3 regions of the Blautia sp. AM29-29 genome follow, and region 2 is predicted to be linked to each of the others. Evidence: a T-box and tRNA genes for the amino acid it is inferred to sense, from the RefSeq annotation. Region 2 holds a T-box; the other regions hold tRNA genes.
The links. A T-box is a leader RNA that pairs with one kind of tRNA and senses whether it is charged. The one in region 2 lies ahead of DW769_RS05315 (proline--tRNA ligase), so its partner is inferred to be a tRNA-Pro.
Positions count from the first base shown of each region.

Region 1: it encodes a tRNA-Pro, which carries the amino acid that the T-box ahead of DW769_RS05315 (proline--tRNA ligase) is inferred to sense. The anticodon was not compared.
Region 3: it encodes a tRNA-Pro, which carries the amino acid that the T-box ahead of DW769_RS05315 (proline--tRNA ligase) is inferred to sense. The anticodon was not compared.

Region 1 is NZ_QUJD01000001.1:115,991-121,019, forward strand. Features, by position in the region: gene DW769_RS00535 (extracellular solute-binding protein) at 1-339, opposite strand, end outside; gene DW769_RS00540 (LacI family DNA-binding transcriptional regulator) at 631-1,659, opposite strand; tRNA gene DW769_RS00545 (tRNA-Pro) at 1,755-1,828, opposite strand; gene DW769_RS00550 (sporulation initiation factor Spo0A C-terminal domain-containing protein) at 2,094-2,450, shown strand; gene ilvC (ketol-acid reductoisomerase) at 2,609-3,628, opposite strand; gene ilvN (acetolactate synthase small subunit) at 3,787-4,293, opposite strand; gene DW769_RS00565 (glycoside hydrolase family 2 protein) at 4,415-5,029, opposite strand, start outside.
Region 2 is NZ_QUJD01000005.1:149,496-154,524, forward strand. Features, by position in the region: gene DW769_RS05300 (Cof-type HAD-IIB family hydrolase) at 1-556, opposite strand, end outside; gene DW769_RS05305 (alpha/beta hydrolase) at 888-1,718, shown strand; gene DW769_RS05310 (hypothetical protein) at 1,739-2,011, shown strand; T-box leader at 2,091-2,393, shown strand; gene DW769_RS05315 (proline--tRNA ligase) at 2,574-4,277, shown strand; gene DW769_RS05320 (NUDIX hydrolase) at 4,352-4,855, shown strand; gene DW769_RS05325 (dicarboxylate/amino acid:cation symporter) at 5,006-5,029, opposite strand, start outside.
Region 3 is NZ_QUJD01000018.1:38,197-43,225, reverse strand. Features, by position in the region: partial or broken gene DW769_RS12970 (response regulator) at 1-611, opposite strand, end outside; gene DW769_RS12960 (Cof-type HAD-IIB family hydrolase) at 1,122-1,907, opposite strand; tRNA gene DW769_RS12955 (tRNA-Pro) at 2,007-2,080, opposite strand; gene DW769_RS12950 (PcsB-like coiled-coil domain-containing protein) at 2,317-3,612, opposite strand; gene DW769_RS12945 (RsmF rRNA methyltransferase first C-terminal domain-containing protein) at 3,803-5,029, opposite strand, start outside.

The DNA.
Region 1 (5,029 bases), on a different contig from region 2:
TTTCCAGATCCACAGAGTCTCACATGCCGGCTCTGCAACGTCGCCCGGGATACGGTAAATTCCGTTGTCTCCGGATGCATAGAACATAACGCCAGGATCTACGCTGTTGTAGTAGTCAACCATGTTGGTGTATTTCTTCATATACGGAGAAACATCCACCAGAAGGCCTGCGTCTACCCATTTCGTATAGTCAGCTTCCATGTTCCACCACCAGATGATGTCCGGTCGCTGTGTCTCATCGCCCATCAGAAGGGAAATTTTGGATGTTGCATCCGACCAGCCCGGCAGTGCAATGATATCGATATCCAGGTTGCAGCGGTCCTCCATCCATTTCTGCATTTCGCTCTCTCCTTTCCTTCCGGCGATATAATGCATTATTTTGCACCATTATTTTTTAATGTGTGATATTAACAAGGTTTTTATTCTTGCGTTTTTGTTCAGTTTAGTTTTCCTTAAATGCACCATTTTGCATTACTAATTAGTGTTTTTCTACATGGCATTTATGCACGAATTTGAATCATTGCAAAAAGGGAGCCGGAAACGCCCCGGCAGACGGTTTTTCTTCTCGTCCACCGGGGCGTCCCTGGCTTTCTTTCTTTGTTCACTTTTTCCTGTTTTTTCTATTTCTTTCTATCCCTGACGCTTGCACGAGGAACGGCGCACCACAACCTCCCCCGAAACGAGAATCCGCTCTTTCGGCGCTTCCGGGTGCTCCTCCCGCCATAAAAATTCATGCACCATACGGCGGCCAAGCCACTTCGTATCGACATGAACGGTTGAGAAGAACGGATACAGCATCCGGTCCTCATCATCATCAAATCCGGTCAGTGCCACATCCTCCGGCACGCGCACGCCGATTTTCCGGAAGGATTCTGTCAGTCTTTTGGCGATCATATCGTTGCCGCAGACAATCGCTTCCGGCAGTGTATCGTAGCTCGCCACAATCTTGTCAAAATTTTCCGGGTAATAAAAATGATCGCTCTCCATATTGGGGCGCACAAGCTCCTCCTCGAGCGGAATGCCCGCCTGTTCCATCGCTGCAAGGAAACCGACATACCGGTCATGCATCGACTCATACGTGCTGCTGTGCTCACTTAGGAAACCGATCCGCGTCATGCCCTGCCCGATCAGATGGGACGTCAGAAGACTCACCGGCTGCACACCGTCCACACGCACGATATCGCCCATCGGCCGCTGTTCGATACCGCAGTAATGGTCGAGCTGAAAAATGCGGTATCCCAGATTTACCAGTTTCTGCATATATTCCGGCGGCAGCATTTTAATGCAGAAGATCGCATCGATATTTTCATTCAGGCCGAGCGGCAGAATGCCGTTCTCCTCCTCCCGCTCCGTCACGACCGCAACGCGCGTCTGACAGTTATTGAGGCTCGCCTCCTCGGAGATGCCGCTCACGACACGGTCCCAATAAACAGCGGCATCCCGCGTACGCAGAACCATAATATTGTAATGCTTCTCCTGCGGTGCCCGAACTTCTTCCACATATACATTTTCGCCCAGATAGCCATTTCTTTTCGCCATCCGAAGAACTCTCTCCCGCGTCACCGGAGCTACCTTCGGATCATCCTTTAATGCCATGGCAACCGTATTCCGGGACAATCCCAGCTCCTTTGCCATACTCTGTATCGTTACTTTCCCCATAACTTCCTCCCTGTTTTTTCTGCGCAATTCATTTTTCTTCCGCACACGTCTTTGTCCGTAAGAAAAAAAGTGCCGTAAAACGACACTCTTACCGATCGGGGCAACAGGATTTGAACCTGCGACCTCACGGCCCCCAGCCGTGCGCGCTACCAAGCTACGCCATACCCCGTAATCATGTTTTCATTATACCAGCGAACTTCTGAAAAATCAATGTTATTTTTCCCTCTCCCGTTTCATTACATTCATTTCTTTATTTCGTGTCATATTCTCTTTTATTTTACTATATTGTCACTTTTTCTTTCTGAATATGTAATTTTTCGACGTTTTCCACGTATCATAAGTGAAAGGGGAAAATCGTATGCCATACAAACTTTCACCTCTGGCATGCCCGTCTGCAAAGACTATGTAAAAACTGAATAAAAGGAGACATCGTAATGGAAACTGAAATTTACTTTCTACTACACTCTTTAGGAATTGGTGCAAAATACCGCGGATTTCGCTATCTCGCCTATGGTATCGCTTTATGCATGGAAGACGAAGATTATCTCCTTCGGGTCAGCAAAACGCTGTACCCAAAGATCGCGCAAACGTTTCAGGTATCGTCCTCCTGCGTCGAACGAGACATCCGCACCGCTATTTCCGTCTGCTGGACCCGCGGAAACCGTGATCTGCTCTTTTCGCTTTCTGTGCATCCGGTTCTGACAAAACCGACCAATTCCGAATTTTTTGATATTTTAAGTTCTTATATCAAATACTACCGTGCTTTTCCTGCCTGTCGTCAGGAGGCATAAAAAAAACGAATACAGAAAAGATAACACTTCCGCGCCCTATCATATTGGGGGATATGCATGGCGCGGAAGTGTTTTTTCTATGATAAAACGATAGAACGAAAAAAGGAGACTGCCCGCAAAGGCAGCCTCCCGATATGGATCATTTGACAGCAAACCGATTAGTTGTTGATCAGTTTGTCCTCGTTGCTCCAGCTGTACAGTTTTCTGACTTCTTCTCCGACTTTCTCTGACGGATGCTCTGCAGCTTTTCTTCTCATTGCACGGAAGTGAGCCTGTCCGCCTGCTGGGGACATATCCAGAAGGAAGTCTTTTGCGAAAGTACCATCCTGGATATCGGAAAGGATCTTCTTCATGGTCTTCTTGGTTTCTTCTGTGATGATCTTCGGTCCGGTGATGTAATCGCCGTACTCGGCTGTGTTGGAGATGGAGTATCTCATTCCGGAGAATCCCGACTGATAGATCAGGTCTACGATCAGTTTCATCTCATGGATGCACTCGAAGTATGCGTTTCTTGGGTCGTATCCAGCCTCGCACAGAGTCTCAAATCCAGCCTGCATCAGGGCGCATACACCGCCGCAGAGAACTGCCTGCTCACCGAACAGGTCTGTTTCGGTCTCAGTTCTGAAGGTTGTCTCCAGAAGACCAGCTCTTGCTCCGCCGATTCCAAGGCCGTAAGCCAGTGCTCTGTCCAGAGCTTTTCCGGTGTAATCCTGCTCAACAGCAACCAGGCAAGGAGTTCCTTTGCCAGCCTGATACTCGCTTCTTACTGTGTGGCCAGGTGCTTTCGGAGCGATCATAGCTACATCTACGTTCTTCGGAGGTACGATCTGTCCGAAGTGGATAGCGAAACCATGAGCGAACATCAGCATGTTGCCCTCTTCCAGGTTTGGCTCGATATCTTTTTTGTACATTGCAGCCTGTTTCTCATCGTTGATCAGGATCATGATGATATCAGCCTGTTTTGCAGCCTCAGCAGCGGTGTATACTTTGAATCCCTGTGCCTCTGCTTTTGCCCAGGATTTGCTGCCTTCATAAAGTCCAATAATAACATCACAGCCGGAATCTTTCAGGTTCAGTGCATGAGCATGTCCCTGGCTTCCGTAGCCGATAATTGCGATTTTTTTGCCTTCCAGTAAAGAGAGATTACAATCTTCCTGATAAAAAAGTCTTGCTGCCATTTTATTTTCCTCCATAATATATAGAATGTCTTGACCGGCGGCAGGTCGGCCAATTTATACAGCGAAAAGCATTTCTGCCTTTTGCTGTTTGTCAGGGAAATGAACTTTTCTATACAAAAATTTCATTCCTCTAGCAAACGTATGTAATGTGATCTGCGTTAATCGAGGTAACGCACATCGTGGGCTCCTCTGGAGAGTCCTGTCACTCCTGTTCTGGCCAGTTCCAGGATTTCGTATCCCTGTACCAGATTCAGGAACCCTTCGAGCTTTGACTGGTTTCCGGTCAGCTCTACAATCAGGCTTTCCTGTCCCACATCCACGATTCTTCCACGGAAGACATCGGAGATGGCGATGACATTGCGGCGTTCATTTTCATTCACACGGATTTTGACCAGCATCAGCTCTCGTCTGACACTCTCGTCCGGCTTCAGCTCTTTGATATCCCGCACATCGACAAGTTTTGCCAGCTGTTTTTTGATCTGCTCCAGAATCATTTCATCACTGCAGTACAGAACAACAGTCATTCTTGTGTATCGCGGGTCTGCTGTCACACCGGCGGTGATCGTCTCGATATTGTATCCGCGTCGGCTGAAAAGACCAGCTACTCTGCTTAAAAGTCCCGGCGTATTATCCACCAGCAGGGATAATGTTCTTTTCTGTTCCATAAACACCAACTTTCCTCCATCCGCAGGCGCCGCGGATTTTCAGCAATTTCTTACAACTTCCAACGCCTTATCCAATATATTAGCAACTTATCCTCACTTTGTCAACAAAAATTTTACCAAATTATTCTTTTGAGCAAAAATCTTTTGCCTCCTGTGGTTCCCATTTGCATACCTTCCGGTCATACGTAAGGATGCCGTTCGACTCCTCCTCGACATCGGTAAGCTGTGTGTAGACTGCTGCGGCAAGTCCCTGTTCTGTGAGTTCTCTTATCTTTTCTGCCAGTGCATTCATCGCTTTCTGGTACTGTGTCTGGTTCTGGTACGTGCGGTAGCCGAACGATTTTTCGGAGTAGAGATGCTCCTGTACCGGATACGTATAGCCGCCGTATTCAGAAAAAGCAAACGCGCGCTCCTCCGGTTTTACTTTTAACGGACGAAAGTAATTGTGAAGGCTCTTGATGTCCCCCGCTCCCTGATCGTACCAGCCGCTCGCGTGGTCGATCTGCCGCGTCGGATCGAGAGCGCGCACCATTTCTGTCATCTCCCTGGCATCAAACTGTCCCCATCCCTCGTTGAACAGAACCCAGAGCGACACGCACGGTGCATTGTAAAGCTGATGAACCGTCTCGCGGCACTCCCGCTTCCACCACTCTCTTCCCGTTTTTGAGGTCCGCGAAAAGAGCGGATAACAGTTATCCCTGAATTCCGTTGTCACAAACGGCAGTACGGTCGGAAG
Region 2 (5,029 bases):
AGTCCAACCATTCCTTACCGGCGACAGCGAGTTTTGCCTGATGTTTCCACGCCGGGATGAAATTTGGGGAGCAAAGCTCTTCACAGGAGGTTGGATGGTAGATCGTGAATTTGATAATGTCCTCGTTTTCTACCTTCGACAGATCCGGTACTTCGCGGACATCGAAGCCGTAGGAGTCGCGGAGCCAGTGAAACATGCGGCTTCCGGCATCTTCGGCGAGGCAGTAGTCCGGGGTGGCGGCAAAGCAGTCGCAGGACGGAAGTTCGTCGTGTACCATGCGGCACATGGATTTCCAGAGTGCCGTTTCCATCGGATATGTTTTCAGAATCTTTTCCGGTGTGCGCACGACAGTTCCGCCATCGGAGATGTAGAGCAGGCGGTCCTTGATCGGGGCGAAAAGCTTCTGTTCACTGGAAAACTGGCGGCCAGAACAGACAACAAAATGGATGCCCTGGTCGACAAGCCTGGAAACAACAGTCATATATTCCGGGTCGATCAGAAGTGTGCCGTCTTTGACGAGCGTTCCATCGACATCGGTTGCAATCAACTTTATCATAATAGAAAATCTCCTTATCTTGTCACAGAAAAAATTCAAACTATAGCAAGACCAGAAAATAACGCAAAAAAGACAGTGCTGCAGGGCGCGAATTACAAGGAACGGATTTGAAGGCGTACCGGGGTACGACGAAAATCCGTGACGCAGTAATTCACGTTCTGCAGTGCTGAATTTTTTGCATTATTTTCTGGGATTGCTATAAACATGATTATATCGTGAATTGCTTCGGGGTGCAAGCCGGAACCGGAGGAACGCAAAACTCCACATTGACGAAATGCGGAAATAAGGCGTAAAATAAAGAAAAATATATATCCACAGGGGGATTTTTATTATGGCATTTATTCAGGTAAGCTTCATGTCAAAAACTTTAATGCGCACCGTACCGCTGCAGGTTATTCTGCCGGTCGACAAATTTACCTTTGGGCAGCCGGAGCGCGAGGAAAAACCGTTTAAAACGCTGTATTTGCTGCATGGCATTTTTGGGAATGAGACAGACTGGGTTCATGGAACCAGAATCCAAAGATGGGCAGAGGAGAAAAACCTTGCCGTTGTCATGCCGGCCGGCGAGAATGCGTTTTATGTGGATCAGCCGTCCATCGGTGCCATGCACGGACAGTTTATCGGAGAAGAACTGGTTGAGATTACAAGAAAAATGTTTCCGCTGTCCAGAAAAAGAGAAGACACCTTTATCGGAGGCCTTTCCATGGGTGGTTTTGGCGCACTCAGAAATGGCCTGAAATATCACGATACCTTCGGGGCTGTGATCTGCCTGTCCGGTGCACTTCATGTGCTGGAAAATCCGGAAGAGAGCAGAGCGGACAGCTTTGCACATGAAGAAGGTTATTTCGGAAATCTGGTCGAAGCAGCAAAGAGTGACAAAAACCCGGCTGTTCTTATCGAGCAGTTAAAGGAAGCACGGAAAAAAGATCCGTCTGTCAATGTGCCGACCGTATTCCAGGCGTGCGGAACAGAGGACGGACTTCTGGAAGTAAACCGTCTCTACCATAAACGGATGGAAGAGAGCGGCATGGACATTGTCTACTATGAGAGCAAGGGTGGCCATGAATGGGATTTCTGGGATGAGTGGATCAAAAAGGCACTGGACTGGCTGCCACTTGAGGAAAAGACGGAAGGTCTGAACAGCGGAAACGTAAATGTTTAAAGGAAAAAGGGAGACAGGCAATGCCAGAAACGAGAAATGACGAATTGTACCGTGCGTTAAAACACAACGGTTACCCGGACGACTTCTGCCGGGAAATTGCATACCGCCAGATGAACACCGATTTTACCGCCACGCGGATGCTCGGCTATCTCTACCGCGTCACAAGCCCGCGCGCCGAGGACGTTGTCGATGAGATGCTGGCTATCCTGAGTGACCGCAAAGCATGGATTGAGAAAAAACAGTCTGAGGAAGCCCAGGCGGCAATCAGCAGAATGTATCGGGAAGGCCTGTAACCTGGGCGGGCGTTTATGCAGAAAAAGCAGAAGGAACGGGCTTGCATTCTTTTCCGGTTTCTGCTACAATCAGTGCAGTGAAAAAGCGACGAAAAGAAACAGTAGCGACAGAGCGCATTCAGAGAGAAAGCGGCAGGTGAAAGCTTTTTGCAGAATCTATCGTGAACCGGTCTTGGAGCTGTGCACCGAAGAGAAGAAAATCCATCAGGAAAAATTTATTTCGTAGGCTGCACCGGGATCTCCCGTTACAGAGAAGGTACAGAGAGCAGAGATCACGCGTATTACAAAATACAAAAATCGTGGGGTACAAATGCTTTGTGTCAGAGTGCAGGAGTTTTCCTGAATTTAGGTGGTACCGCGGATAAAAAAATTCGCCCTAAACTGCAGCTTGCGGTTTAGGGCTTTTTTCTGTTTGAAAACGAAGCATCTAACTCGTTACTTCAGTGATGAGTTAGATGCGTAAAATGTTGTATAAAAGCTTAAAATCGGACAGGCTGGAATGTTCTCGCGTCTGGAAGATTTCAGATGTTGAAAACCCAAAGAATAAGGAGGAAATCAGAAAATGAAACTTGAAAAATTAGTAGGAGAGCGCTTCAAAGAAAGACCTGCTGACTGTGTCATCGACAGCCATGCTATTATGGTAAAAGGCGGATACATCAAATATATGGCAAACGGAATCTATTCTTCCTATCTGCCGCTGCGCCGCATTGTGCGCAAAATCGAGCAGATCCTGCGCGAGGAGATGGACAAAATCGACGGCCAGGAGGTGCAGTTTCCGGTTGTCATGCCTGCTTCTCTGTGGGATGAGTCCGGCCGTTACGATAGCATCGGCGATGAGCTGCTGCGCTTCACCGACCGCAACAATGCCAAAATGGTACTCGGCATGACCCACGAGGAGGCAGCCGTACACCTTGTACGCGAGTATGCACAGAGCTACACCAAATATCCGTTTATGATCTATCAGATCCAGACAAAATTCCGTGATGAGGCCCGTCCGAGAGCCGGACTGATCCGTGTGCGTGAGTTTACGATGAAGGATGCTTACTCCTTCCATACCAGCCAGGAAGATCTGGAGCAGTATTACGAGAAATGCCACGCAGCATACGAGCGCATCTTCGAGCGTGTCGGCGTGCCGGAGGTGGTATCTGTCAAATCCGATTCCGGTATGATGGGCGGAAATATCTCCCACGAGTTCATGCTTCTGACTCCGGTCGGAGAGGATTCCATCGTTCTGTGTGATTCCTGCGATTACAGAGCCAACATGGAGGCAGCTGAGAACATTTCCGACATCGCAAGAGATGCAGAATCCGCTGCACTCGAAAAGGTTTATACACCGAACGTCCACACCATTGAAGACGTCTGCAATTTCTTCGGAGACGAGACAAAGAACTCCTGCAAAGCCGTTGTTTATCAGCAGAATGTTGATGATAAATACGTTGTCCTTTTCATCCGCGGCGATCTCGAAGTCAACGAGACGAAGCTGGTCAACTTCCTCGGCGAGCAGGTTCACGCAGCCGTGATCACCGAAGAATGCGGACTGAACGCAGGCTATATCGGACCTGTGAACCTGAAGGTGAACGGAGATGCCGTTGTTCTCTACGATAAATCCCTCGAGGGAAGAAATAACCTTTCCTGCGGAGCCAACGAGGCAGAGCATCATTACAAAGGACTCGACATGGAGCGCGACGTTCCGAATGCCGAGTATCACGATTTTGCAAAAATCCAGGAGGGCGGCATCTGCCCGAAATGCGGCAAAAAGACCGTGAAGATCTCCAGAGGTATCGAGGTCGGAAATATCTTCCAGCTTGGAACCAAATATACAAAATCCATGAATATGACCTATGTCGATGCAAACGGCGAGAGCAAGACCCCGATCATGGGATGCTACGGTATCGGTGTCGGCCGTCTGGCAGCATCGGTCTGCGAGGCACATCACGATGAGTACGGCCCGATCTGGCCGAAAGCTATCGCTCCGTGGCAGGTACACCTCTGTGCAGTCCGCGTCGATGACGAGGAAGTCAGAGCATATGCGGACAAGCTGTACGAGGATCTGCAGAATGCAGGCATCGAAGTGATCTACGACGACAGAAGCGTCAGAGCCGGCGTAATGTTTGCCGATGCCGATCTGCTCGGCATTCCGCTGCGCATCATCGTAAGCCCGAAAAACATGAAACAGGGCGTTGTCGAGGTTGCATCCCGCGATAAGACTCTGAAAACACAGATTCCGCTGGAAAATGTGATGGAAGAGATTAAACAGTATCTGTAATGATTCAGAACCATGCGAAAGGGAAGAAAAATCGAGATGGGGCTCGGAAGAAGTTCGACAGGAGAAAACACGATATGGAACTCTGGGATATCTATGATGAAAACAAACAGCCGACCGGCCGCACGATGAAACGGAATGACTGGCATATGAAGCCGGGCGAGTTTCACCTGACCGTACTCGGCGTAATCGCAAGACCGGATGGGACCTTTCTTATCACAAAACGTGTCATGACGAAAGCCTGGGCACCGGGCTGGTGGGAGGTTTCCGGCGGCGCGGCACAGGCAGGAGAGAGCTCCTGGGAGGCCGTGCGCCGTGAGGTCAGAGAGGAAATCGGACTCGATGTGAGCAAGGCAGACGGCGGCTACCTCTTCACTTACCGGCGTATCAACCCGGATGAGGGAGACAACTACTTTGTCGATGTCTATCGCTTCGTGATGGATGTCAAAGACGAGGATCTTCACCTTCAGGAGGAAGAAACGGACGGCTACCGTTTTGCTACGCTGGACGAAATCAAAGGATACGCCGCAGAAGGAAAATTCCTGCATTACGACAGCATCCGCCAGGCATTTGAACTGTAACAGAGAAATGAGATAAGAAAAACGCGTTCCCGCCGGAAACCACAGGAGTTTCCGAAAACGGGAACGCGTTTTTGTAATTTACAGGATTCTTTCTTGCCGTAGGCATGCCTGAAAAGGGCTTTTCGTAAGCGCGTAAGCGGTTCATTGCGGTTAATCGCGATTGAACACTTCGCG
Region 3 (5,029 bases), on a different contig from region 2:
ATTACTCTTTCTTTATCCTGTGGATGCAGAAGATCTGACCAGGATTCCAGTTTATTCGGAAAGTCCAGAGTGTCATGATAGCCAAGCATTTTTCGGAATTCATGACTCCAGTTTGCATTCACAATCTCACTGTTTTCGTCACAGTCAAAATACCAGAAGCCGGAACAGATAGCCTCATTGAGCAGTGTCAAATTTACATGATCCCAGTTGACTTGTACGGACATAACCCAGATCTGTCTGCCCGCCTCATCTGTCGCATCCTCTTTACAAAGCCGTACATTTTTCACTGTACCGTCTGCTGTAAGGATCTGTGCTTCCCCTGTTCCGTGAAGCTGCAAAAAACGGTCTCGCTCCAGTCTATCTTCCTCGTCATAAAAGAAGTTTCTCAATGAGCCTTTTGTCTGTTCCATGAAAGTATCGAATGTATATCCTGTACTATGCAACAGCAGATTATTCACAGACAAAATAGACAGGTTTTGGTCATAAGATCCTGTCATTATACCTACCCCGCCATTATTTTCCAGTGTTTTCTGTACGGCCTGTGACATAGCCTGTGTCTGTCCCGTTACAGCCTCACCTAAAGAATATATTTTGTCTTCATACTTTTCCATTTTATAAAAATCCTCTCTCTGTTTTATACTTCATTATCCTGCTTTTATCTGTATACAGAGAACCTGTCCCTGCCAGTTTTACATTTACGTTATAATATCCTACAAAACGTGAAAAACAGGTATACGGATTTGAGAAGTTGCAGCCACTACACACAATATTCACACAAAATTCTCTTTATGTTTTCAATTTTTATAGGCTTTGCCAAGTGAGCATTCATTCCTGCTGCCAGACACTTACTCCGATCGTTCCTGCTGTAAAACGGTATCTGAGGCTTTTTTTATTTATCTGATTTTTTTCTGTTTCCATGGAACTTCTGAACGCTCACCTCCTGGTATCATTACAAATATACATAAAAACTCATTTTTATATTACCATGAAATTTTTTACTTTGCAATGCACATACCTTTTCAGACGCTGCTTTTCTTGTTTCCTTTTTCAGAAAATTGCAACCAAAGGGGCGCACCTGAAAATTTCTTTTCAAATGCGCCCCTTCGCTTTCTTTTTTTCTGTCAGATCAATCCGTAATGCTCCATCGCCTTTGCCACGCCGTCCCGCTCGACGGTATCGGTTACGTACTCTGTGTACGGATCCAGAATCTCATCATGTTTTCCAAGCGCAATGGTGTGTGCGCCGCACCGGAACATGGTAAGGTCGTTGCTGCTGTCGCCAAATACGTATGCATCTTCTTTCTCCAGCTGAAACTGTTTCAGCGCATAGTCCACAGCTGTTCCTTTGCTGCAGCCGTGCGGAACGATTTCGTATACACCGCCGCGGCGATCCATGATATCAAACTCCTGCTCAAATTCACGGTACATACGTTCTATATCAGACTGTGCATCAGTTACGATACAAAATTTATCGTAAATGATTCCTTTTGTCTCCGCTGTCTCCGCGAGTCCGATTCCGACAGCAGCGAAATAGGCACGGGTCTGCTCGACCTCCCGAAAACGGGATACCTCCGACGAAAAATAAACATTATCCGTTCCCTCCAGAATCATGCCGATCCTGCACTCCTTTAAAATAACCGGGATTTCCTCACAGCGCTTTTTCGGAATCGTCTGATGCATCAGGATTTCGCCGTCCCGGCGCAGATAGGTCCCGCAGCCGCACAGAAATCCGGAAAACGGAAGCTTTTTCAGCTCCTCGGGCAGCTCCGACCAGGTGCGGCCGGTATTAATAAACGTAAGATTTCCTTTTTCCGCTGTCTTTTTCAATGCATCGAGCGCGCTCTGCGGAATTTCTTTTGTAATCTCACTCAGTAACGTTCCATCAATATCAAAAAATAATGCTTTCACAAAAATTTCCTCCTCGTGTACTGTTTCCTGTTCTCTTTCTGACATACGAAAAAATGCCGAAGCTCTTGATTGTCAAGGCTTTCGGCATTTTCATTCCAGTCGAAGCGACGGGATTCGAACCCACGACCTCTGCGTCCCGAACGCAGCGCTCTACCAAACTGAGCCACGCTTCGATTTTATTTGTTTTCTGAACTCTCGTCCGTCAACAATAGCTATTATATATGATGTCTATAGGAATGTCAACACCTTTTTTGAAATTTTTTTAATTTTTTTTATTATTGCTTCAAAAGGTACATTTCACACGGGTTTGCAGCCTTTTTGGTGTTCTTTTAGAATGACAGTTTCTGAGAAAGTCAAAAAAAGAGATATGCCGGAAGTTCTGTTCCGGCATATCTCTTATCTTTGTTTCTCAGCTCAGCTGATATACATCTGCATACTGCACGCCGAAGCTCAGCGCCTCGGAATGGCTGCTGCAGAAGATGTCTACGTGGCCGTAAGCGGTTCCGCGGTCTTCTACCGTGTAAACCTGGCCGTTGATCATCAGTTTCGTTCCGAATGGTACACCGCCCATGGCGATCGTTCTTCCTGCGGTCGGTGTGGTTCCGCTCGCGGTGGATCCGCCGGACCACTGTCCGGTACAGATGGAACAGGAGCAATAGCCTGTCAGTTTAAATCTTCCAAGGTATGTTCCGCTGGAGGAGCTGCTGGAAGTATCTGACGCGGATGGACTCTCCGTTGTCGTGGAGGATGCGCTGCTGTCCGAAGAACTGCTTCCGGAGCTGCTGCTTGTATCGGTATCTGCTTTCGCTGCGGCATTTGCTGCTTCTGCGGCTGCGACTCTTGCGGCCTCTGCCTCGGCTGCCTGTTTTCTGGCGGCCTCAGCTTCTGCGGCAGCCTGCTGTGCGGCGGCTGCTGCGGCTGCTTCCTCTTCTGCTTTCTTCTGCGCTGCAATCTCCTCTTCTTTCGCCTGACGGATCAGGTCGTTGATTGCATCTGCTTTGCTGTTGATTTCATCTACCAGTGCACTCTCGCTGGATTTTGCATCGTCCAGCTCTGCGGAGTAGGTACGGAGTTCCTGATAAGCTGCTGCGTACAGCTCCTGGATGGCTTCCTGCTGATCGCTGCTCTGCTGCTGCAGTTCTACGATCGCTGCCTGCTCTTCCTGCACCTGTGTTTCTTTTTCTTTTACCTGGTCTACCGTGTCTTCATACTCCTGCATAAGATCGCGGTCGAAATCGGAAATTTTCTGTATGTATTCTGCCCGGCTGATCAGCTCTGAAATGCTTTTGGAAGAAAAGAGCATTGCCATGTATCCGTTTCCGGAAGAATTTTCATACATATACTGGATACGGAGCTTCATCGCCTCGTACTGCTCTTCTTCTTTTGCTTTTGCATCTTCCAGATCTGCCTGAATCTGTACCAGTTCGTTCTGCTTCGCATCATACTGATCCTGAAGCTCCTGCAGACGGTTCTGCAGATCGTCCAGCTGCTGGTTCAGTTCGGAAAGATATTCTTCTGATTGTCCCTTTTTGGAATTGAGTTCGTCAATCCTGCTCTGTATGCTGTCAAGCTGAGACTGTGCGGCAGCCTGTTCTGCCTGAGCATTTGAAATTTTCTCCTTTGTACTGGCACCATAGCATGGCAGAACAGTTGCTGCCGTAAGCACTGTGGCCAAAACCAGGCTGAATAATTTCTTTTTTTTCATGTCGTACACCTCATACTTATTACGTTCTGTTGCTGATTGTCACTCCAAGTTACTGCGGAAAATGGGTCTTTTTTCCCGCCGTACTTTGCCATTATAACACAAGTATGTCTGAAATGAAAGTCTTTTTTAATTTCTGTTAATAACTTTGTAATATTTCGACGTTTTTCCTGCAAAAACTGGCATGATTTTTCTACTTTCTCCATCCAACAGGGTACTTATTTTTCAAGGTTCCATTGACCAATTTGCCCCATCCAAGGCCGAATCCATCGACGCAGACCAGCTTCCAGCCCGACGGCGATACGGTCTCTCCCGGCTCTACGGAAATTGTCTCACCGTGGAGATATTTTTCGGTACGCTCGTCATCTGCCTTTAAATTCATGTAATCTTTGAACTTGTCCGCGGAGAGTGTCACGGCAAACGGCTGTGACGGCTCGAAACGGTCTTTTTTCAGTTCACCGAGATACAGACCGTTCCGCAGGAAATGAAGATTCCGCACGCCATCCGGCAGGGACGGGGAATGGTATACTTTTCCGGCGCGGACTTCCAGTTCCTCAACCGGGATCGGTGCTGTCATCCGGGACAGGAAATCGGAAAGGATCTGTTTTTCTGCTTTCGACGGACCCGGTGCTTCCGTTCCGCGGTCTTTTTTCCGGTTTTTCTGTTTTTTGTTTTTCTTTTCGATCGGTTTTTCTTCTGTCTCATAAGGAATGGCTTCGCCTTTTTTGCGGAACAGGGCAAGGTAATGGCCCTCGCCGTTCATTTTATGCGGCCAGATGCGCACGGTCTTTTCGATCTCCGGATCGCCGTTTCCCCAGACTGGATTGCCTTTTGAAAAACCTTCGTAGCCTTCCATCTCGATCAGTTCCATTTCCGGGAAGTTTTCCAGAAGGAAAGAAACGGTTCCCTCGTCCTCCTGCGGGGCGAAGGTACACGTCGAATACATCATGAGGCCGCCCGGACGCAGCATTTTGACAGCATTCGAGGTGATCTCGCGCTGCAGATCCGCAAAGAAATCCGGCCGCTCCGGGGTCCAGGTGCCGATGACTGCCTCGTCTTTCCGGAACATGCCCTCGCCGGAGCACGGTGTATCCACGAGGATTTTATCGAAGAAGCCCGGGAATACGTCTGCAAGGCCTGCCGGTGTCTCATTGGTGACAAGCACGTTTTCGCTTCCGAACAGCTCCAGATTGCGCAGCAGTGCTTTGGCGCGGGCGTTGCTGATGTCATTGGCGACGAGAAGGCCGGTTCCTTTCAGGCGCGCATTCAGCTCGGTTGCCTTGCCGCCCGGTGCGGCGCAGAGATCGAGCACACGCTCACCCGGTTCGATCGGGAGGCGGGACGCCGGGGTCATGGCGCTTGGCTCCTGCAGATAGAAGACGCCTGCCGCATACAGCGGAGACTGGCCCATGCGCATGCC